3 regions of the Kitasatospora cineracea genome follow, and region 3 is predicted to be linked to each of the others. Evidence: riboswitches for the same ligand, from Rfam matches in the RefSeq annotation. Region 3 holds a riboswitch; each other region holds the start of a gene.

Region 1 (7,379 bases), 530 kb from region 3:
CGGTCAGCTCGGGGTGTCGAATCGTCATGCCGCCCTCCCTATCACCGCCCCCGACCCCCGGCGAGCGAATAACCGCCCCGCCGCCGACGTGTCCCGGCGGCCGAAACCCGCCGGGCCCGGCACCGCCCGCTGCACCCGGTGCCACCCGCCCCGTCGACGCGGGCACCCGCGGTGGATAAGGTCGGTCCCCATGGCCGGCAGCGCGCGTCCCAGTGCGACGGGCCGGGACGGCGGACCGTCCCGCGAACCCGTGACGGCCCGGCTGCGCGCGGCGCTGTACCGGGCCCGGCGCAGGCTGCGCCGCACCGGGGTCGACTACTTCCGCGGCGACGGCGCCGACTGGTGGGCGTTCGCCGCGCTCGCCCTGCTCGTCCCGCTGCTGGTGCTGCTCAACGTCCTCGTCCCGGACTGGGCCCCGCCCACCGCCCTGGTGCTGCCGGTGCTGGCCGGCGCGCTGCTGCTGCGCCCCGGCACCCTGGTGCTGCTGTACGCCGTCGCCGCCGCCGGGCTGATCACCGAGTCGCTGGTGCACACCGGCGAACAGGTGGCCAGCGAACGCCCCGAGGCGTACACCCACGGCGTCACCCCCGGCGCCGCCCTGGTGGTCGGCGCGGTCGGCGTCGCCGGCCTGCTGGTCGCCCAGTTCCGCCGCCGGATCGGCGTGCCCTGGCGCGGCGGCTCCACCATGCTCTTCGACCTGCGCGAACGGATCCGGGTGCAGGGCCGCGTCCCGCACCTGCCCGACGGCTGGCACACCGACACCGCGCTCCGCCCGGCCGGCGGCCAGTCCTTCTCCGGCGACTTCATGGTCGCCGCCCGCACCGGCCCGGTGCTCGAAGTGGTGCTCGCCGACGTCTCCGGCAAGGGCATGGACGCCGGCAGCCGCGCCCTGCTGCTCTCCGGCGCCTTCGGCGGCCTGCTCGGCTCGCTGCCCGCCCACGACTTCCTGCCCGCCGCCAACGGCTACCTGCTGCGCCAGGACTGGGCCGAGGGCTTCGCCACCGCCGTCCACCTGGTGGTCGACCTGGACACCGGCGAGTACGAACTCCTCTCGGCCGGCCACCTGCCCGGCATGCACCGCCTGGCCGGGGCGGGCCACTGGGAGGTCAAGGAGGCCGAGGGCCCGCTGCTCGGCGTCTACGACGGCGCCAAGTTCGAAGGCGTGCGCGGTACTTTGGGACCCGGCGACGTGCTGATGCTGTGCACCGACGGCATGGTGGAGGTCCCCGGCCGGGACCTGGGCGAGGGCATGGACCGGCTGATGGGCGAGGCCGACCGGCTGGTCGCCACCATCCCGGCGGCCGGCCGCCCCGGGGCCGCGGTCCGGCTGATCGACAGCGTGGCCAAACACGTCAACGACGACCGGGCGGTGCTGCTGGTCTGGCGCCGCTGAGCCCCGCCGGGGCCGCGGTCGAGCGGCGTCGGGGCGGTGGCGGTGCGACGGCGGTGCGGTGGCCCGGAAGCGCTGCCGGGTGCGGGGGAGCGGTGTGCACGGAGTGCCCACGGAGTGTCAAACCCGGGCGTTGATCTTCGGCCAATTCCGGTGCCCGGCCCGGCCGGTGGGCCGCCGACCGGCCTGCCTGCCGGTTTGCCGCCCGGGCCGCCGCGGACCGCCTCCCGCCGACGCTCCGTCAGAACCCGTCCGCTATCGTCACGGTCGGCGGAAATCAGTCCCACCACCCGGGTTGGAGCCCCCGGCGACGGGGCAAGTCCTTTACGCAGTCCGCACGAGCGACCACACTGAGTCCGGATGGAGTGGTGGGGACACGGGGGGCAGGGGCCGGTTTCCGCCTGGAGCCGTCGGCGGTTCCGACCTGAATCCCCGCCACGAATCGAGGAAGTGAGTCCCGGTGGCCTTCTCCGTCTCCGCCCTTGTCCTGTTCGGCGTCATCGTCGCCATCTTCATCCGCAACAAGCAGATGAAGGGCGGGCACGCCATCGTCGCCGCGCTGTTCGGCTTCATGCTCAGCCAGTCGACCATGGCCGGTCCGATCCAGCAGTTCCTCAACTCGGTCTCCAAGGCCATCGCCGGCATCGCGGGCTGACACCCCGCCGGCACCGGGGGGAGCGCGTTCCGAGGGGCGGGGGCACCCCCGTTCCGGACCAAAGTCCCGCCCGCGGGTGACCAGGGTCACCCGCTCCGTCACGCCAGGTCAGCGCCCGGGCGCATACGGTGGCCGAAGTCGCCCACCGTATGTGGTTCGTGGGCGCATCGTCATGATCCCGTACGCGCACCGCAGCCCGCCGTCGGCGGAGCGTGACCTGGCGGACCGTCAGCCCCCTCCCGAGCCCGGGACCGGGGCCTACCGGCGCTTGCCAGCTCCGCGAACCGTGGGTTTTGCTTCCTCCGCAGCCCGGACATCGGCCGGGCTGGCCGCCGAGCGGAACGCCTAGTCCTGCCGCCGCCCGGTGCCGACCAGAGACCACGCCACGGCAGGAGCGGGGGAACCACAGGTAGTACGCCGGACCCGGAACGCACGGGGACGGCTCGGGGTGAAGCCGCGGAGACCGCGGCCGGGCAACTCTCGCCCGAACCCGACAGCTCACCTCGCAGGCGTCGGAGAGGAACAGCTTCATGTCCGCTCAGGGCAAGCACCGCAAGCCGCGCCTGGCCACCGTCGTCCGCATCGCCATCGCCGCCGGCGTCGCCGGCGCCGCGGTCGGCCTCCCGGTCACCGCCGCCTCCGCGCACACCGCCGACCAGCACGACGGCGGCCGCCAGTGGGCCAACGTCTCGGTCGACGCCACCCCCGTCGCCGACACCACCGGCTCCGCCGCCCAGCAGGCCGCGGCCGAGACCTACAAGGTCGCCTCCGGCGACACCCTCTCCAAGATCGCCGCCGCGAAGAACGTGGACGGCGGCTGGGAGAAGCTCTACCAGGACAACCGCTCGGTCATCGGCGGCAACCCGAACCTGATCTACCCGGGCCAGCAGCTGACCGTCAACGGCCAGGCCGCCGCGGCGACTTCGTCCGCCCCGGCCGCCTCCTCGGACGCCGCGGCCCCCGCCGCCGCCCCGAAGACCTCGACCAAGTCGAGCAGCACCGGCACCGCGAAGGCCAAGGCGCAGACCCAGACCCAGACCCAGGCCCCGGCTCCGACCCAGAAGTCGACGTCCTCGTCCTCCTCCTCGTCCGCCGCGAAGTCGTCGACCGCCACCACCTCCGGCAGCTCCGCCGCGAGCTCCTCCTCCGGCTACGTCGCCCCCGCACCGGGCAGCGTCACCACCGGTTACAAGGTGGCGGGCTCCAGCTGGTCCAGCGGCTACCACACCGGCATCGACTTCCCGGTCTCCACCGGCACCAGCCTCAAGGCCGTCGCCAACGGCACCGTGGTCTCGGCCGGCAACGGCGGCGCCTACGGCAACCAGGTCGTCATCAAGCTCGCCGACGGCAAGTACGCCCAGTACGCGCACCTCTCCTCGATCTCCGTCTCGGCCGGCCAGTCCGTGACGGCGGGGCAGCAGATCGGCCTGTCCGGCGCCACCGGCAACGTCACCGGCCCGCACCTGCACTTCGAGATCCGCACCACCCCGGACTACGGCTCCGACATCGACCCGGTCGCCTACCTGGCCGCCCACGGCGTCAACGTCTGACCCCCGGCACCACACCCCCGAAGGCCCCGCGCTCCGCTGCGCGGGGCCTTCGGGCTGTTCCCGGGTCCGGGACGGAGGGGAGAGGCCGCCCGCGGGGCGGGGAACGGCGAGGGCCCCGACCGCGTCGCGGTCGGGGCCCTGTCGTGGAGCGGGTGACGAGAATCGAACTCGCGTGACCAGTTTGGAAGACTGGGGCTCTACCATTGAGCTACACCCGCAGGAAAGCGCCCCGCCACCGCAGCGGTGGTGAGGACGGCCCCAGCGTACCTGGTCGGGTCGGTGGATTGCACACTCCTTCCCCGTTGTCGGCTCGCCGATATCGCCCCGGTCGGGGGCGGGTCGACGTGTACTCTTCTGCTCGGCACCACGGGGTGTGGCGCAGTTTGGTAGCGCGTCCGCTTTGGGAGCGGAAGGCCGTCGGTTCGAATCCGGTCACCCCGACCGTGTGCGGCAGGGTCTCGTCGGTGGCGGGGCCCTGTTGTCGTTGCGGCCCGGCGCCGCCGTCCCCGCTCCCGTCCGCACCCAGGTGCCGGGCACAGTCGCTTTCGTGGTACCGGTAGGATGGACCGCTGGCGGTAGTACGGACAGCATTGCAGCCCCAACCGCCTATCGCCCTGACCGCAAGCCCCCTAGGAGACCCAACCGTGAAGAGCGCCGTCGAGACTCTGAACCCGACCCGGGTTCGACTCACCGTCGAGGTGCCCTTCGAGGAGCTCAAGCCCAGCCTCGACGCGGCGTACAAGAAGATCAACCAGCAGGTCACCGTTCCGGGCTTCCGCAAGGGCAAGATCCCGAACAAGGTGATCGACCAGCGCTTCGGTCGTGGCGCGGTGCTGGAGGAGGCCGTCAACGACGCGCTTCCGCGCTTCTACACGCAGGCCGTCGACGAGGGCCAGATCGACGTGCTGGGCCAGCCCGACATCACCGACATCGAGGGTGTCGAGAACCTGGCCGACGGCGGGGACCTCAAGTTCACCGCCGAGGTCGACGTGCGCCCCGAGGTCACCCTCCCCGAGTTCGCCGAGATCGCGGTCGTGGTCGACCCGGTCGTGGTCGGCGACGAGGACGTCGAGAAGTCCCTCGAGCAGCTGCGCGAGCGCTTCGCCTCCGTCAAGGACGTCGAGCGCGCCGCGGGCGAGAACGACATCGTGGTGATCGACCTGGAGGCCAAGGTCGACGGCGAGGTGCCGGAGGACGGCACCGCCACCGGCGTGAGCTACGAGATCGGCTCCGGCCGCCTGCTGGACGGCATCGACGAGGCCGTGGTCGGCCTGTCCGCCGGCGAGTCCAAGACCTTCACCACCACCCTCAAGGGCGGCACCCAGGTCGGCAAGGACTCCGAGGTCACCGTCACCGTGACCACCGTCCAGGAGAAGGAACTCCCCGAGCTGGACGACGAGTTCGCGCAGCTGGCGAGCGAGTTCGACACCCTCGAGGAGCTCCGCGCCGACTCCGTCAAGCGCCTCGAGCGCATGAAGGAGTTCGACCAGGCCACCCAGGCCCAGGAGAAGGTCCTCGACGAGCTGCTCGCGCGGGTCGAGATGGACTACCCGGAGAAGCTGCTCGCGGACGAGATCGGCACCCGCAAGCACAACCTGGAGCACCACCAGCTGGAGCCGATGGGCCTGACCCTCGACACCTACCTCGCCTCCCAGGACAAGTCCCGCGAGGACTACGAGAAGGAGACCGAGGAGCAGGCGAAGAAGGGCATCAAGACCCAGTTCGTGCTGGACCAGATCGTCAAGAACGAGGAGCTGGGCGTCAACCAGGAGGAGCTCACCGAGCACCTCATCCGCCGCGCCGCCGGCTCCGGCCTGACCCCGGACCAGTTCGCCCAGCAGGTCGTCCAGGGCGGCCAGGTGCAGCTGCTGGTCGGCGAGGTCGCCCGCGGCAAGGCGCTGGCCCTGGTGGTCGAGGCCGCCAAGGTGACCGACACCAACGGCGAGACCGTCTCCTTCGAGGACGACGAGGAGGAGACCACCGAGGCTGCCGAGGCCGCCGCGGAGGAGACCTCCGAGAAGTCCGCCGAGGCCTGAGCCTCGTGACCGTCGGCCACCGACGGGACGTCTGACCGGGAACGGGCCCGGACACCGCACGGTGTCCGGGCCCGTTCGCGCGCTCCGGACGGCCCCGGCCCGCTCACCCTGCGCTCACAGCGAACAGTTCTGCGTGGGGGATTCAGGGGCGGGGCCTGCGCGTTAGGGTCGGTGGACAGCGACACACACGCAGATCGACTGAGCAGGTGGCTAAGTGACGTTCCCGCAGATGCAGATGCCTGGCCCGATGGCACCGCACGCCGCCGGCGGCGACGTGGGTGGCGGCCTGGGCGACCAGGTCTACAACCGGCTGCTCAACGAGCGCATCATCTTCCTCGGCCAGCAGGTCGACGACGACATCGCCAACAAGATCACCGCCCAGCTGCTGCTGCTCGCGGCGGACCCCGAGAAGGACATCTACCTCTACATCAACTCCCCGGGTGGATCCATCTCGGCCGGCATGGCGATCTACGACACCATGCAGTACATCAAGAACGACGTGGTCACCATCGCGATGGGCATGGCGGCGTCGATGGGCCAGTTCCTGCTGACCGCGGGCGCCAAGGGCAAGCGCTTCTCGCTGCCGAACGCCAACATCCTGATGCACCAGCCCTCCGCGGGCCTCGGCGGCTCCGCCACCGACATCCGGATCCAGGCCGAGCAGCTGCTGCGCACCAAGAAGCGGATGTCCGAGCTCATCGCGCACCACAGCGGCCAGTCCTTCGAGCAGATCACCGCGGACTCCGACCGCGACCGCTGGTTCACCCCGGAGGAGGCCAAGGCGTACGGCCTGATCGACGAGATCATGCACAGCGCCGCGGACGTCCCCGGTGGCGGCGGCACCGGCGCGGGCCTGGCCGGCTGACCGGCATCGCAACCCTGACCGCACGCTTCGGAGGACCAGAAACCATGAACATCCCCAGCCTGTCCGGTGCCCAGGCCCGCCTGGAGGACATGCGCGCCGAGGGCCGCTACATCGTCCCGCGCTTCGTCGAGCGCACCTCGCAGGGCATCCGCGAGTACGACCCGTACGCCAAGCTGTTCGAGGAGCGCATCATCTTCCTCGGCTCGCAGGTGGACGACGTCTCGGCGAACGACATCATGGCGCAGCTGATCTGCCTCGAGTCGATGGACCCGGACCGGGACATCTCGCTCTACATCAACTCGCCCGGCGGCTCGTTCACCGCGCTGACCGCGATCTACGACACCATGCAGTTCGTGAAGCCGGACATCCAGACGGTCTGCATGGGCCAGGCCGCCTCGGCCGCCGCGGTGATCCTGGCCGCGGGCACCCCCGGCAAGCGCCTCGCGCTGCCGAACGCCCGCATCCTGATCCACCAGCCGTACACCGAGACCGGCCGCGGCCAGGTGTCGGACCTGGAGATCCAGGCCAAGGAGATCTTCCGGATGCGCGAGCAGCTGGAGACCATGCTGGCCAAGCACTCGACCAAGTCGGTCGACCAGGTCCGCGAGGACATCGAGCGCGACAAGATCCTCACCGCCGAGGAGTCGCTGGAGTACGGGCTGATCGACCAGATCGTCTCGACCCGGAAGAACTCCTACACCGACTGAACCCCCGCCCCGGGGCGGTGCGTACGTGACGTACGCCCCGCCCCGGGGCGTTCCGGTCCGGGCTTCCGTCCCGCACAATGGGCAGTCGGGTCCATGCGCCCGCGACGGCATCTGTTCGGTATCAATTCGCCCAGGGCGTAGGGCAGAGCGGTCGAAGTCGGCGGAAACAGCGGCTC
Region 2 (7,379 bases), 2.2 Mb from region 3:
CCTCGCCGAGCATGGTGCGGACGCGCCCCCGCTCGGCGGCGCCGAGGCCGCGGGCGACGACCAGCAGCAGGCCGAGGACGGGCAGGCCGAGGACGGTGATGGCGAGGCCCACGCCGGCGAAGAACATCGGAGTGACCAGGCAGAAGCCGAACACGGCCACCGGCAGGCCGGTGATCGCGTAGCCGAGCTCCCGGAAGCTCTGCCGGGCGAACGGGGCGCGCCAGAACCCGGGTCGGTCGGGGTGGCCGCCGGGGGTGGTGGCGGGGTACTCAGCGGTAGACATCCGCGGTCCTTCGGGTCGTCGGGCGGCCCCGCCGGTCGGCGGTACCGGGCACAGGTACCAATCTGCCGCCGCGACCCCACCTGGCGTAATGACGCCTGCTGCCGAGTTCGTGGTGGGGTTAACCCCCCGGTCCGCCCTGCGGTCCGGGCCACCCCGGGCCGGACCGCGGCGGGCCGGGCCACGGCGGTCCGGGCCACTCGGGGGCGAGCAGCGCGTACTGCAGCGCGTCGTGCCACCGGCCGTCCCGGTGGGAGTCGGCCCGGATCCGGCCCTCGTACTGGAACCCGGCCCGCTCCAGCACCCGGACCGCGGCGGTGTTGGCGGGGTCGCAGCGGGCCGCCAGCCGGTACAGGCCCAGTGTCCCGAAGCCGAGCACGCACAGCAGGGCGGTGGCCTCGGCCGCGTAGCCGCGGCCCCAGGTGTCGCGGCGCAGCACGCAGCCCAGCTGGGCGGCGTGCCCGTCCTCTCGGGTGAGCGCGGCCTGGCCGACCGGCTCGCCCGCCGGGTCGTCGACGGCCAGCCGGTAGTGCGTCCGGGGCTCCTCCTCGGCGGCCTCCAGGTACAGCTCGAGCTGGTCGGCGCAGTCCTCGAAGTCCCGCGGCCCGAACGGGAGGTGGCGGACCGTCGCGGGGTCGCCGTGCACGGCGTGCAGGGCGGCCGCCTCCTCCGGGGTGTGCCGGTACTCGCGCAGGGTGAGCCGGGGGCCGCGCAGCCGGAGGGTCTCCATGCCGGCCGACCCTACCCGGCGGCCGTCCGGGGACCGGCTACCGTACCGGGGTGGACGACGACGACCTGCACCTGCTTCCCCGCACCCGTGCCGCCGACCTGCTGGACTGGGCGGCCGAGGCGGGGCTCGACCCCGTCCCCGAACCGGCGGTGCGGACGGTCCTGACCCTGCTGGAGCTGGGCGGGGCCCGGCTGCACGACGGCCTGCCGGAGCTCACCTCCCCCGTGCTGGAGCACCTGCTCTACGAGCAGCTCCACCTGTACGTGCAGCCGGACGGCGACCCGGCGGCCTACCCGGCGGCGGTGCGGCTGCTGATCGAGTGGCAGCGGGCGGCCCGGCGGCTGAACGCCAAGCGGGCGGAGAAGCTCCGCGCGGAGGCCGACTGGCAGGGCGAGGTGCTGCTCTCGCTGCTGCGCCGCGCCGACCTGGTGACCTGGCCCCGGCTGTACGCGCTGCTGCTGCGCGCGGACGGGGTGCCGACCGACGACCCGGGCCCGGTCCGGGAGTGGCTGGCGGCGTTCCGCGAACTGCCCGAGCCGGAGCGGTTCGCCGCCTTCGACCGGGTGCCGGGCCTGGACGGGGACGGCCACTGGGACCAGCCCGGGCGGCCGCTGCTGATCGGCGTCTCCACCGACGGGGCGCGGCGGCTGCTGGAGCAGGGCCTGATGCGGCGCAGCTACCGCAACCTGGCCGAGCTGAACGCTCTCGGGCTGCCGATGCCGGCCGAACTCTCCGGCGCGTTCGAGGAGTTCGAGGAGGCGGTGGCGCAGGCCGCGATCGACCTGTGCGGCGAGTGGACCGTCCCGGGGCTGCCGCGGCTGCTGCTGGAGGAGTTCCCGGAGCTGGCCCCCGAGGAGTACTGAGGGCCCCGGGGCGGCCCCGCCGGTCAGGTGGCGGCGGGGGCGCTCCAGCCGGCCAGCAGGCGCAGGGCGTCGGCGGTGGGGGAGGCGGGTTCCACGGAGTAGACGCACAGCGTCTGGTCGGGGTCGCCGGGGGCCTGGAAGGACTCGTAGGAGAAGTGCAGGTCGCCCACCAGCGGGTGGACGTAGTGCTTGGCGCCGTGGGTGCGGCGGAGCACCCGGTGGTCGTTCCACCAGGCGGTGAACTCCGGGCAGCGCAGGGTGAGTTCGCCGATCAGCTCGGCGAGCCTGCGGTCGTCGGGGCGGCGGCCGGCCTCCAGCCGGAGCATGGCCACGGTCTCGGCGGCGATCGTCGCCCAGTCGCCGACCCGTTCGCGGGCCTGCGGGTCGAGCAGGTAGTAGCGGGCCATGTTCCGGCGGGTGGCCGGGAGCGCGTCGAAGTCGACGAGGACCTCCCGGGCGAGGCGGTTGGCGGCCAGGACGTCGGTGCGCCGGCCGAGGACGAACGCCGGGACGTGCGCCAGGGTCTCCAGCATCAGGTGCAGCCCCGGCCTGACCCGTTGCGGCCGTTCCGGGGCGCGGCGGGCCGCGTGCTCGGCGGGGAGCAGCAGGTCGGCCAGGTGCTCGCGCTCCGAGGGGTCGAGCCGCAGGGCGCGGGCCAGCGCCTGGACCACTTCGGTGGACGGGCGCCCGGCCCGGCCCTGTTCGAGGCGCGTGTAGTACTCGGTGCTGACGCCGGCCAGCCGGGCCACCTCGTCGCGGCGCAGACCGGGCACCCGCCGCACCCGGCCGTCCGCGGGCAGCCCGGCCGGTCCCGGGGCGATCGCGGCGCGCCGGGTGCGGAGGAAGTCGGCGATTTCCCTGCTGCGTTCCATGGACCAAGTGTGCGGGCTGCGGGGGCGCCCCGGCGGGCCGTGGGTGGCCCTGGCGGTACCAGTCGGCGCAGGGTCCGCCCGGGGCCGTCCGCGGGGCCGCCGGGCTGGTGTGCTGGAACAGCGGCCGGAGCCTCCGGTGCCGCAACTCCCGTGTCCTGCAAGGAAGGTCCACCATGTCCACGTTCACCTCCCTGCCCCTCGCCGGCCGCACCGCCGTGGTCACCGGCGCCTCCAGCGGCATCGGCGAGGCCACCGCCGAGGAGCTCGCCGGGCTCGGTGCCCGGGTCGTCGTGCTGGCCCGCCGCGCCGAGCGGCTGGCCGCGCTGGCCGACCGGATCGAGCGGGCCGGCGGAACCGCGCTGGCGATCGCCGCGGACGTCACCGACCGGGCCGCGGTGCGGGCGGCCGCCGACCGGGTCGCCGCCGAACTGGGCGGCGCGGACCTGCTGTTCAACAACGCCGGGGTGATGCTCCCGGCGCCGGTCGAGGAGGTGGCCGTGGACCAGTGGCAGCGGCAGATCGACCTCAACGTCTCCGGGCTGATGAACGTCATCGGCGCGTTCACCCCGCAGCTGGTCGCGGCCGCGGCCGAGCGCGGCGTCGCCGACCTGGTCAACACCTCGTCGATCGCGGCGCAGAACATCTTCCCGACCTTCGCCGTCTACTCCGCGACCAAGGCCTACGTCACCCACCTCTCGCGCCACCTGCGGGCCGAGCTGGGCGCGAAGCACGTCCGGGTCTCGACGATCGAGCCCGGCATCGTCGGGACGGAGCTCCAGGACCACGTCACCGACCGGGGCGCGCTCGACTGGCTGGCCGGTTCCAGGGAGACGGTGGAGTGGCTCGTTCCCGGCGACATCGCCAGGACGGTCGGGTTCCTGGCCGCCCTGCCGCCGCGCGTCAACCTCCAGCAGGTCACCGTCATGCCGACCGGCCAGGCGAGCTGAGGACGGGCCCTACGGCTGGAGGCCGAGCTGCCGGAGCCAGGGCAGCGGGTCGACGGGGGCGGCGCCGCCGGGGCGGACCTCGAGGTGCAGGTGCGGGCCGGTGACGTTGCCGGTGGCGCCGACCGCGCCGAGGACGGTGCCGGGGGCGACCGGGCCGGAGGCGGTGGCGATCCGGGAGAGGTGGCAGTACCAGAGCTCGGTGCCGTCGGGGAGGGTCTGGATGACCCGGTAGCCGTAGGCGCCGGACCAGCCGGCCGAGGTGACGGTGCCGCCGGTGACGGCGGTGACGGGGGTGCCGGTGCGGGCGGCGAAGTCCAGGCCGGTGTGCAGGTGGGCCCAGTGCTCCCCGGCCTGGGCGAACGGCGCGGCCAGCTGGTACCCGGCCACCGGCAGGGCGGGCGCGGACCGGTCGGACCCGGCCTCGGCCTGCCGCTCGGCGCGCTTGGCCTGGGCCTCCTGCGCGGCGGCGACCCGGGCCGACTCCTCGGCGGCGGTGCGCTGCCCGTCGGCCTGCTGCAGGATGCGGGCGGCCAGGGCGAGGCCGGGGTCGGCGGCGAGCAGGCCGTCGGAGGCTTCGTCGGCGGCGGTGACGGGGGCCGGGGCCGGCGTGGCGGCGGCCTGGGCGGGGGCGGCGGCGAGGCCGGTGGCGCCGAGGGCGGCGGTCATCGCGGTGACGCCCAGCAGGGGCGCGCCGGTCCGGGTCTGACGGGGCAGCCGGTGCCGGACGGCCTCGGTCCCGACCGGGTGGTCGAGGAGCTGGGTGCCGGTGCTCTCGGTGTGGGTCGACGCCACGGGGGCGCGCTCCTTCCTTCCCTGCCGCCGACCGGGTTAGCTGACGGGTTCGGAGGTGGAAGGTCTCCTACGGTCGGGCCCAGGGCCGTTCCGATTCACCCCGGTGGAACGTGGTTCCCCGGCTCCTGGACCGGCCCCGGGGGGCAGGTCCGGATGGATTAGGCGTGGCGCACGGTGCCGCATGGTTACGGCGTTGCCGACCGCGCTGCGTTATCAAACGTTAATCCTATGGACCCCATGATTCCAAGCGCCCACCGAGGTGCAGTGAAACTTTCCTGACGCCCTATGGGCGATTTGTGACGGTTCGCCAAGGTACCCGGTTTCGGACATGACGGACCGTGACGGGGCGGTTGAGTATCCGTACTCACGACCCCCTCCCGCCCCGGCGGGACCCTGGGCGCATGACCGCATCCGTGCCGCACCGCACCACCTCCGCCTACTACCTGCAGGCCGTCGCCTCCTTCGGGTTCGCCACCGCCGCGCTCGCCCTCGGGATCGCGTACCTCCCGGTCAGCGCCTGGATGCGCGCCTTCCTCGGGGTCGGGCTGCTCTACGTGATCACCTCCGCGTTCACGCTGGCCAAGGTGGTCCGCGACCGCCAGGACGAGGGCGCGATCACCAGCCGGGTCGACCAGGCCCGGCTGGAGAAGCTGCTCGCCGAGCACGACCCGTTCAAGGTGGACGGGATCTGAGGGCGGGAGGCGGTGGCGGGAACCGGAGCCGGGCCGGGGGTTGACAGCTAAGGCTATTAGCCTTAGCTTTATGGCTATCGGCAGCAGCCGGGCCTGGAGAGCCCGGAGCGCCGGACGCCCGCCAGGAGGCCCGCGATGAACAGCACCCTCGGCACCACCACCCGGTACCTCGACGTCACCGGCGGCCGGATCGCCTACGACGACGCCCCCGGCTCCGGCGTCCCGGTCGTCCTGCTGCCCGGCATGCTCGACAAGCGCGCCGTCTACCGCCACCTCGCCCCGCTGCTGAGCGCCGCCGGGCACCGGGTGGTCACCATGGACCTGCGCGGCATGGGCGAGTCCTCGACCGGCTTCACCGACCACACCCCGGCCGCGATCGCCGAGGACCTGGCGGCCCTGCTGGCCCACCTGGACCTGCGCGGCACCGTCCTGGTCGGCAGCTCCTACACCGGCGCCACCGTGGTCCGGGCCGCCGCGCTCGCCCCCGAGCGCACCGGCGGCGTGGTGCTGATCGACGCGTTCATCGAGAACCTGCCGCTGAACGGCTTCCAGAAGGCGCTGTTCGGCCTGGCCGCCCCGCTGGTCACCGCGTTCCCCGGCCTGTGGGGCACGATGCAGAAGTTCTACTACCCGGCCACCAGCCGCCCCGCCGACTTCGAGGACTACCGGGCCGGGCTGGCCGCGATGCTCCGCGAGCCCGCCCGCAAGGCGGCGCTGCGCGGCTACCTGAAGGGCGACTCGGCGCCGGTCGGCTGGTGCGCGGCCGTCGACGTGCCCGCCCTGGTGCTGATGGGCGACAAGGACCCGGACTTCCCGAAGCCGGAGCTGGTCGCCGACCGGCAGGCCGCCGCGCTGCGCGGCCGCAAGGTGATGATCGAGGGCGCCGGCCACTACCCGATGGCCGGTCACCCGCAGGCCGTCGCCGACGCCCTGCTGCCCTTCCTGGCCGAGCCGGCCGGCACCGGCGGGAGCGCCCGCTGATGCCCCGCGCCGGACTCTCCACCGCCGCCGTGGTGGACCACGCCCTCGAACTGGTCGACGAGCGCGGCGCCGAGGCGCTCACCCTGGCCGCGGTCGCCGCCAGGGCGGGCGTCGCCACCCCCTCGCTGTACAAGCACGTGGCGGGCGGCCTGCCCGAACTGCGCCGCCTGGTCGCCGTCCGCACCACCGGGGAGCTGGCCGACCACCTGGCCGCCGCCGTCCTCGGCCACTCCCGGGACGGGGCGGTGCGCGCCCTGCTCGCCGCGTACGCCGGGTACGCGCTGAGCCACCCCCTCCGGTACGCGGCGCTGCCGCAGGTGCCGGACCCGGACCCGGAGCTGGCCGCGGCCGCCGAGCGGATGGTGGGGGTGCTGTTCGCGGTGCTGCGCGGCTACGACCTGGAGGGCTCGGAGGCGGTGCACGCGGTGCGGACACTGCGCGCCGCGGCCCACGGGTACGCCTCGTTGACCACGGCGGGGGCGTTCCAGCTCGCCGAGGGGACGGACGTCACGCTGGAGCGGCTGACCGGGGTGCTGGTCGAGGGCCTGGCCAACTGGCCCGGTGCGGAAGGCGCGTGACCTCCGGGGCGCTGCCGCGTTCTCCACGGTATGAAGAAGCGCAGCCTGCTCGCCTTTGCCTCGCTCGCCGTCGGGGTGGTCGCCTCCCTCGCCGCCCCCAGCGCGCACGCCGCGCCGGAGCACCGCACCGGTCCCGGCCCGCTGAAGGACGCCGTCTCCGCCCCGGACCTGCCGGTGGAGCAGGACTCCGCGCGGGCCGCCGCGGAGCAGACCGGGCCCTGAGCCCGCGGGGGCGCCGACCAGGGTGGGAACGCGCCGGTGGCGCGCCGTCCACACCTTTTCGCAACCTGTCCCCCACCATTCCGACACCGCCGGTGCGTAACACTGTCCTTCGGTCGGGAAGTCATACCGCGTGGAGACCTTCCACGGGTGTGGCCGACAAGCACGGAGGATCAGGACATGCCGCAGGCGACTCAGCACATCGAGCCCGGCACGGGGCTGATCCCCGCTCCCCGGACGGCGCCGGACGGCGCTCCGGGCACCGCGCGGACGGCGGCCGCCCCGCCGCGGGAGGGCTGGGGCGGCGCGCTGCGGCGCGGGATCGCGGTGGCCCGCGGGCTGCGCTCGCTGCGGCCGGTCGCCGCGGGCCCGCAGCGCGGGTACGGCGAGGTCGACGGACAGTGAGGCCCCCGGGCGGGGTGCCG
Region 3 (7,379 bases):
GGCGCCGCCGCCGAGGCCGCCCGGCTGGCCGGGAAGCTCCAGGAGGAGCTGGCCGAGGCCCGGGCCGCCGCCCGCGGCGAGCTGGAGCGGCACCGGGTCGAGGCGGAGGGGGTGCGCAAGGAGGCGGAGTCGCTGCGCAAGAAGGTCCGCTCGCTGGAGGCGGACACCCGCCGGGCGCAGGCCGAGAGCCGTCGGCTGGCCGGGGAGCTGGAGGCGGCCAGGGCCGCCGCGGCGGCCGAGCGCAGCGCCGCCGAGAGCGAGGCCCGGCGGCTGCGGCACCGGATCGCCGAGCTGGAGGCCGCGGTGGAGAGCGGGCGGCGCACCGCCCGGGAGGGCCGCAGCGTCGAGGACATGCGGCTGCGGCTGCTGCTGGACAGCGTGCTGCAGTCGGCGCAGGGCCTGCAGCGCGAGCTGGCGCTGCCGGTGACCGCGCTGCGCCCGGCCGACCTGGTGGAGGCGGTCGAGCCCGGTTCGGCCTCGCCGCACGACGTGGCCCGGCGCGGCCTGGCCGAGGACGACCCGGCGCTGCTGGACCAGCTGCTGGCGATCCCGCAGGTGCACCTGGTGGTGGACGGCTACAACGTGACCAAGACCGGGTACCCGCAACTGCCCCTGGAGCAGCAGCGGTTGAGGCTGCTGGGCGGGCTGGCGATGCTGGCCCAGCGCACCCAGGCCGAGGTGACCTGCGTGTTCGACGGCCAGGACCTGGACGTGCCGGTGATCATGGCGCCGCCGCGCGGGGTGCGGGTGCGGTTCAGCCGGACCGGGGAGACCGCGGACGAGCTGATCCGGCGGCTGGTGCGGGCCGAGCCGCAGGGCCGTCCGGTGGTGGTGGTCTCCGCCGACAAGGAGGTGGCCGACGGGGTCCGCAAGGCGGGGGCGCGGCCGGTGGCCTCGGTGCTGCTGCTGAACCGGCTGGCCCGCAGCTGAGGGGCGGTCAGCGGGCCTGCGGGCGGCCGGGGTGTGACGGTCCGGTGAAGGGGGGCGGGGAGGTGGAACCGGAAGCCCCCGGGAGTGGACGCGGGGGCTGGGACTTCACTAGGGTCTGGCGTCAAACCTATATTCCGGACCATCACTCGTCGGGGTGAGTCCAGCAGGAAGAAGGAGCTCACCCTTGGCCTCCCACCGCCGTCCCAAGCAGCCGAGCCGTGCGCGGATCTCCGTGTTCACCGCCGCCGCCGCGACCGCGGTCGCCCTGACGGCCCAGGCCAGTGCGCACGCCGCGCCGGCCCAGCCGAACAAGGACGAGGTCAAGGCGCAGGTCGACAAGCTGCTCGAGGAGCAGGAGCAGTCGGCCGAGAAGTACAACGGCGCCAAGGAGCGGGCCGACCAGCTGCGCAAGCAGGCCGACGACCTGCAGGACCAGGTGGCCCGCGGCCAGGAGCAGCTGACCGAGCTGGCCTCCGGGCTGGCGGCGGTGGCCGGCGACCAGTACCGGCAGGGCGGCGTCGACCCGTCGATGCAGCTGATGCTCTCCTCGGACCCGGACCACTACCTCACCCAGGCCACCTCCTTCGGGCAGGCGGCCAGCACCCAGGCCGAGACGCTCAAGTCCCTCAAGGACCAGCAGCGCCGCCTGGACCAGCAGAAGCAGGAGGCCGCCCAGGTCCTGCACGAGCTGGACAGCCAGACCCAGGCGCTCAACGACGCCAAGAACGACGTGCAGAGCAAGCTCGCCGAGGCGCAGAAGCTGCTCTCCAAGCTGAACGCCGCGGACCGCGCCGCGATCCTCCAGGGCTCCGGCGGCACCGCCTCGCGCAGCGCGGACCGGATCGACCCGAAGAGCCTGCCGCCGGCCAGCGGCTACGCCGCGACCGCGGTGGCGGCCGCGCTCAGCAAGCAGGGTTCGGCGTACGTGTGGGGCGCCACCGGCTCCAGCACCTTCGACTGCTCCGGCCTGATGGTGTGGGCGTACAAGCAGGCCGGCGTCTCGCTGCCGCGCACCTCGCAGTCGCAGGGCAGCTACGGCACCAGCGTGGGCACCGACTGGCACAACGCGCAGCCCGGCGACCTGGTCGTCTACTACGGCGACCGGCACCACGTCGGCATGTACATCGGCAACGGCCTGGTGGTGCACGCGCCGCGCACCGGTGACGTGGTGAAGACGATGAAGGTCGACACCCTGCCGATCTCCACCATCCGCCGGGTCTGAGCGGGGCGGGCCTGACGGCCCAACGAATCGGACAAACGCCCCACCGGGCAACAATTGACGCGTCGTGACACGCCCGGGCGGCTCGCAATCACCCTGTGATTCGAGACACGCCCGGGTGTGGTGTTTCCCGGGTGAATGGCGGGAAACGCTGTGCTCGGGGTAAGGAATCGATCACGTTCGGTCAGATTTACCGGGGTGTTTGATTCAGAATCAGATTTTTTTCCGACAAGGATTTGAACGGATCACGGATCGGTTACTAGGGTCGTGCCTCGACCACCGCAGTGTCGATCGCCCAAGGGGGGCGGCGGCGGAGGTCGCCGCCGAGTCCGTGACGCAGCGGGCAGACCGTCAACACCGGGTCTGCCGACGGGGATACCCCTGTGGGGGTGCTGTCGAACGGAGCCGGGGAACCACGTTCCCCCGGGGTGAATCGGCGCCCGGTCGACCGCCGCGCGCGGTCGGTGAAGCGCCGTAGGGCATCTCTTCCGGCCCGAACCCGTCAGCTCACCCGGTAGGCGGTGTGAGGAAGAAGGAGTCCGCCTTCGTGGCGTCCCATCGCCGTCCCAAGCCCGTCGGCCGTGCCCGGGTCTCGATTCTCACTGCCACCGCCGCCGCTGCCGTGGCGCTGTCCGCCCAGAGCGGTGCGCACGCCGACCCCGCGCCGACCAAGGACCAGGTCAAGGCCCAGGTCGACGAGCTCAACGAGCAGGCCGAGGTCAAGACCGAGGCGCTGAACGCCTCGGTCGAGAAGCAGCAGGCGCTGCAGCAGCAGGTCGGCCAGCTCCAGGACCAGCTCGCCTGCCAGCAGGAGCACGTCACCACCGCCCGCGAGGCGCTGGCCGGCATCGCCGCCGAGCAGTACCGCACCGGCAGCATGCCGCAGACCATGCAGCTGATGCTCTCCAGCAGCCCGGACACCTTCCTCGGCCAGGCCGGCGCGCTGAACGCGGTCGGCTCCACCCAGGCCGACCTGCTGAAGACCTTCAAGGACGAGCAGGCGCAGCTCGACGCGCAGCGCAAGGAGGCCGAGTCCAAGCTCGCCGAACTGGACACCACCACCAAGGCCCTCAAGGCCGACAAGGAGGACGTCCAGGCGAAGCTGGCCAAGGCCCAGGACCTGCTCAACACGCTGACCCAGCAGGAGCGCGAGCAGCTCGCCGCCGCCGAGGCCAAGGCCGCCGACGACGCCCGGGCGAAGGCCGACGCCGCCCAGCAGTCGCAGCGGGCCTCCCGCGACACCGCCCGGGTCGAGCTGAACGCCCCGGCGTCCTCCAGCTTCTCGGGCAACGCGGTCGGCGCGGCCGTCTCCAAGCTCGGCAGCTGGTACTCGTACGGCGCGGCCGGCCCGAGCACCTTCGACTGCTCCGGGCTGATGCAGTGGGCCTACAAGCAGGCCGGCGTGTCGATCCCGCGGACCTCGCAGGCGCAGGCCGGGGCCGGTACCAGCCTGGGCACCGACATCTCCAAGGCCCGCCCGGGCGACCTGATCATCTACTACGGCGACCAGCACCACGTCGGGATGTACGTCGGCAACGGGCAGATCATCCACGCCCCGCACACCGGCGCGCAGGTCCGCTACGAGTCGGCGACGGTCATGCCGATCAACCGGATCGTCCGGATCTGACGCTCCGTCGGAGCCGTCGGCCCGGTACCCCGCACGGGGTGCCGGGCCGTTTCCGTTCGGGTGTCCGATTCATGGTCAAATATTCGGTGCTGTCAGGGTTTGGACTGGATCGATCCGACTCGCTAACCTCTGCCCCCGGGCCCCCGCGAGGACGGCCGTCCGACCGCGGACGGCGGCGGAGGCCGGTCGCAGAACGGAGCCGTCGCGCGTGTCCGTGCCCCGCCGCACCCCACTGCCCGGCGTCCAGCGCCTCGCCCGGGCCCTGGCGCTCACCGCCGCCGCCACCAGCGCGCTCGGCCTGACCGTCGGCGGTGCGCACGCCGAGCCCGCGCCGACCAAGGACCAGGTCAAGGCGCAGGTCGACCAGCTCTACGAGGAGGCCGAGCGGGCCTCCGAGCAGTACAACGCCGCGCTGGAGCAGCAGCGCCGGCTGCAGGCCGAGGCCGGCACCCTGCAGGACCAGGTCGCCGCCGGGCAGGACGAGCTGAACCGGCTGCGCGGCGACCTGGGCGCCGTCGCCGCCGCCCAGTACCGGGCCCAGGGCATCGACCCCGCGGTCCGGCTGATGCTGGACCAGGACCCGGCCGGCTACCTCACCGGCGCCCGCTCGCTCGAACAGGCCACCGCCCGGCAGGGCGACCGGCTGCGCGACGTGGCCGAGCGGGCGCGCCGGCTCGACGAGCGGCGGCACGAGGCCGGCGCCAAGCTCACCGAGCTGGAGCAGGCCCGGCAGCGGCTGGCCGCCGCCAAGGACGACGTCCGCGAACGGCTGGCCAGGGCCCAGCGGCTGCTGAACGGCCTCGCCCCCGCCGACCGGGCCGGGATCGCGGCCGACGACGCCCGGGCCGCCCGGCGGCGCGCCACCCGCGGCACCGACCGGATCGACCTCGGCGACCAGCCGCCCTCCTCCGACCGGGCCGCCGCCGCGCTGGCCGCCGCCATCTCGAAGATCGGCTCCCCGTACGTCTACGGATCGACCGGCCCCGGCACCTTCGACTGCTCCGGTCTGATGTACTGGTCATGGCGGCAGGCCGGAGTGACCCTGCCGCGGACCTCGCAGGAACAGGCCTCGGCCGGCCGGCGGGTGAGCCTCGCCGAAGCCCGGCCCGGAGACCTGGTGATCTTCTTCAACGACAGGCACCACGTCGGCATGTACGCCGGTGGGGGCGTCGTCGTGCACGCGCCCCACCCCGGCGCCCGGGTCCGCTACGAGAGCGTCAGCGCGATGCCGGTCAGCTCGGTGGTACGGATCTGAGCCTCGTCGACGAACCCCTGGTCACCGACCTGACGACGGCCGGCGGGCCGCCGCGGGCCGGTGCTCCGCTGTCCCGGCGGGCCGCCCTGCTGCTGGCCGCCGCCGGGGCCACCCAGCTGTCGCTGCCCCTGCTGCGGCCCGGCCGCCCGGCCCCCGCCGCGCCCGCCGAGGCGCCCCCCGGGCTGCGGGAGACCGCCGTCCGGCTGCTCGGGCAGCGGGCCCGGGCGGTGGCCGGGCGGGACACCGCCGCGCTGCTGGCGGTCTCCGCGGACGGCTCCGAGGAGGCCGACCGGGACCTGCTGGCCCGGACCGCCGGGCTGCGCTTCGCCGAGTACACGCTGCGGCTGACCTCCTTCGCCGAGCCGCCGGCCGACGCGGCCCGGGTGCGGGTCGGCGCCGAGCTGGGCTACCGGCTGGCCGGGGTGGACGACTACCCGGCGCTGCTGGAGCGGCAGGTCGAGCTGGTCCGGGAGGCGGACGGCTGGCGGGTGGCCCGGGAGACGGCGACCGGCGCGGCCGCGCCCTGGGACCTGGGCACCGTCCGGGCCGCGGACGGCCGGCACAGCCTGGTGCTCGGCCTCGGCGAGGGGGCGGAACTGGCCGCGCTGGCCGAGCTGGCCGACCGCGCGGTGCCCGCCGTGGAGGCGGTCTGGGGGCCGTTCGCGGGCCGGCTGCTGCTCGAACTGCCCCTCACCGAGCAGCAGTTCGCCCGCCGGATGGACGTCTCCGCGGACGCCTACCAGGGCATAGCCGCGGTCACCCTGGCGGTCGGCGGCGCCCCCGTGCACACCCCCGCCGACCGGATCGTGGTCAACCCCGACGCCTACCGGCAGCTCAGCGAGCTCGGCCGCCGGGTGGTGGTCACCCACGAGGCCACCCACGTCGCCACCCGGGCCGACACCAAGTCCTGGACGCCGCTGTGGCTCTCCGAGGGCGTCGCCGACTACACCGGCTACCGGGACACCGGGCGCACCGTCCGGCAGATCGCCCCCGAGCTGGCCAAGGACGTCCAGGCCGGCCGGATGCCCGCCGCGCTGCCCGCCGACGAGGCGTTCGCGGCCGGGGCGGCCGGCATCGCCCAGGCCTACGAGCTGGCCTGGCTGGCCTGCGACCTGATCGCCCGCCGGTACGGGCAGGACCGGCTGGTGGCGTTCTACCGCACCGTCGGGTCCTTCGGCGAGGGCGGTCTTGAGCGCGCCATGAAGGCCCAACTCGGCATCGGGGTCGCGGAGTTCACCAAGGACTGGACGGCCGAGGTGGCCCGGCTCCGGAGCTGAGCGCCGCCCGCGCGCTCAGGCGTCCAGCGCCCGCTCCAGGCCGGCCGCGTCCAGGAACGCGGTGTGGGTGCCCGCGACGGTGCAGGTGTACGCGCCGGCCACCGCGCCGGCCCGCATGCACTCCTCCACCGGGCGGCCCGCCAGCCGCCGGTGCAGGAAGCCGGAGACGAAGGCGTCGCCCGCGCCGTTGCTGTCCACGACCGGGGCGCCCGGGTCGACGGTCGGGAAGTGCCGGGGCGCGGCGTCCCCGCGGGTGAGCAGGAAGGCGCCGTCCGCGCCCGCGGTGGCCACCACCAGCTCGGCCCGACCCCGGGCCAGCACCGCGCGCATCGCCGCCTCCGGGCGGCCGCCGAGGCCCGCCGCGGAGAGGAACACCAGGTCCGAGCGGAGGGCGTAGTGCAGGTGGTGCTCGTTGACGCCGTCCCAGGCGTGCAGGTCGGTGGAGCTGCTGCGGCCCAGGCGCTCGATGTCCGGGTACATGTCCCGGTTGACGCCTGTGATCGACAGGTGGACGTGCGCCGAGCGCTCCAGCAGCGGCAGCCAGAACTCGCGCGGCAGCCGGGCGTCCGCCGGGTGCCGGCCGTCGTAGAAGGAGAACCGCAGGCCGTCCCGGTCGACCAGGTTGACGCTGCGCGGGGTGCCGGCCGGGGCGGGCAGGTGGCTGAAGTCCAGGCCGCGGCGGGCGTACTCGGCCAGCACCAGGGCGCCCTGCGGGTCGTCGCCGAGGAAGTCGGCGAACTTGGTGCGCAGGCCGAGCGCCAGGCAGGCCAGGGCCACGCCGTTGCCGGTGTGCGCGGGGTAGTCCAGCACCGGGAGCACGCCCACCGAGTCGCGGCCCGGGGGGACCTCCAGCCGGTCCACCCGCACGATGGTGTCCACGCCGACGCCGCCGACGATCAGGATGTCGTAGTCGATCATCCGGCGATGGTGGCAGCCCGGAAGCCACCCCTGCAAGAGTTTTCAGAAACTTGCAAGGATGCTTCGGGGGAGCCGGAGGGCCTCCGGAGGGCGGAGCCCGAGGTCAGGGGCGGTCGGCCGGGGCCAGGTCGTCCAGCAGGTCCTGCTCGTAGG

The links. A riboswitch is a leader RNA that binds a small molecule or an ion and turns the genes downstream of it on or off. The one in region 3 is predicted to bind cyclic di-AMP.
Region 1: another riboswitch for cyclic di-AMP. It lies ahead of EDD39_RS12705 (M23 family metallopeptidase); the one in region 3 lies ahead of EDD39_RS15080 (C40 family peptidase).
Region 2: another riboswitch for cyclic di-AMP. It lies ahead of EDD39_RS04685 (M23 family metallopeptidase); the one in region 3 lies ahead of EDD39_RS15080 (C40 family peptidase).

Annotation. Positions count from the first base shown of each region.
Region 1 is NZ_RJVJ01000001.1:2,770,735-2,778,113, forward strand. It holds gene EDD39_RS12690 (GNAT family N-acetyltransferase) at 1-28, opposite strand, end outside; gene EDD39_RS12695 (PP2C family protein-serine/threonine phosphatase) at 191-1,393, shown strand; gene EDD39_RS12700 (hypothetical protein) at 1,851-2,045, shown strand; cyclic di-AMP (ydaO/yuaA leader) riboswitch at 2,451-2,570, shown strand; gene EDD39_RS12705 (M23 family metallopeptidase) at 2,576-3,595, shown strand; tRNA gene EDD39_RS12710 (tRNA-Gly) at 3,740-3,813, opposite strand; tRNA gene EDD39_RS12715 (tRNA-Pro) at 3,963-4,036, shown strand; gene tig (trigger factor) at 4,240-5,631, shown strand; gene EDD39_RS12725 (ATP-dependent Clp protease proteolytic subunit) at 5,867-6,496, shown strand; gene EDD39_RS12730 (ATP-dependent Clp protease proteolytic subunit) at 6,541-7,203, shown strand.
Region 2 is NZ_RJVJ01000001.1:1,060,220-1,067,598, forward strand. It holds gene EDD39_RS04660 (sensor domain-containing protein) at 1-283, opposite strand, end outside; gene EDD39_RS39285 (GNAT family N-acetyltransferase) at 402-1,010, opposite strand; gene EDD39_RS04670 (hypothetical protein) at 1,061-1,873, shown strand; gene EDD39_RS04675 (helix-turn-helix domain-containing protein) at 1,897-2,745, opposite strand; gene EDD39_RS04680 (SDR family oxidoreductase) at 2,919-3,692, shown strand; gene EDD39_RS04685 (M23 family metallopeptidase) at 3,702-4,484, opposite strand; cyclic di-AMP (ydaO/yuaA leader) riboswitch at 4,495-4,659, opposite strand; gene EDD39_RS04690 (YiaA/YiaB family inner membrane protein) at 4,886-5,176, shown strand; gene EDD39_RS04695 (alpha/beta fold hydrolase) at 5,312-6,157, shown strand; gene EDD39_RS04700 (TetR-like C-terminal domain-containing protein) at 6,157-6,735, shown strand; gene EDD39_RS04705 (hypothetical protein) at 6,766-6,957, shown strand; gene EDD39_RS04710 (hypothetical protein) at 7,135-7,359, shown strand.
Region 3 is NZ_RJVJ01000001.1:3,305,308-3,312,686, forward strand. It holds gene EDD39_RS15070 (NYN domain-containing protein) at 1-930, shown strand, start outside; gene EDD39_RS15075 (C40 family peptidase) at 1,115-2,152, shown strand; cyclic di-AMP (ydaO/yuaA leader) riboswitch at 2,530-2,686, shown strand; gene EDD39_RS15080 (C40 family peptidase) at 2,697-3,776, shown strand; gene EDD39_RS15085 (C40 family peptidase) at 3,985-5,031, shown strand; gene EDD39_RS15090 (gluzincin family metallopeptidase) at 5,259-6,308, shown strand; gene EDD39_RS15095 (carbohydrate kinase family protein) at 6,324-7,226, opposite strand; gene EDD39_RS15100 (glycosyltransferase family 87 protein) at 7,330-7,379, opposite strand, start outside.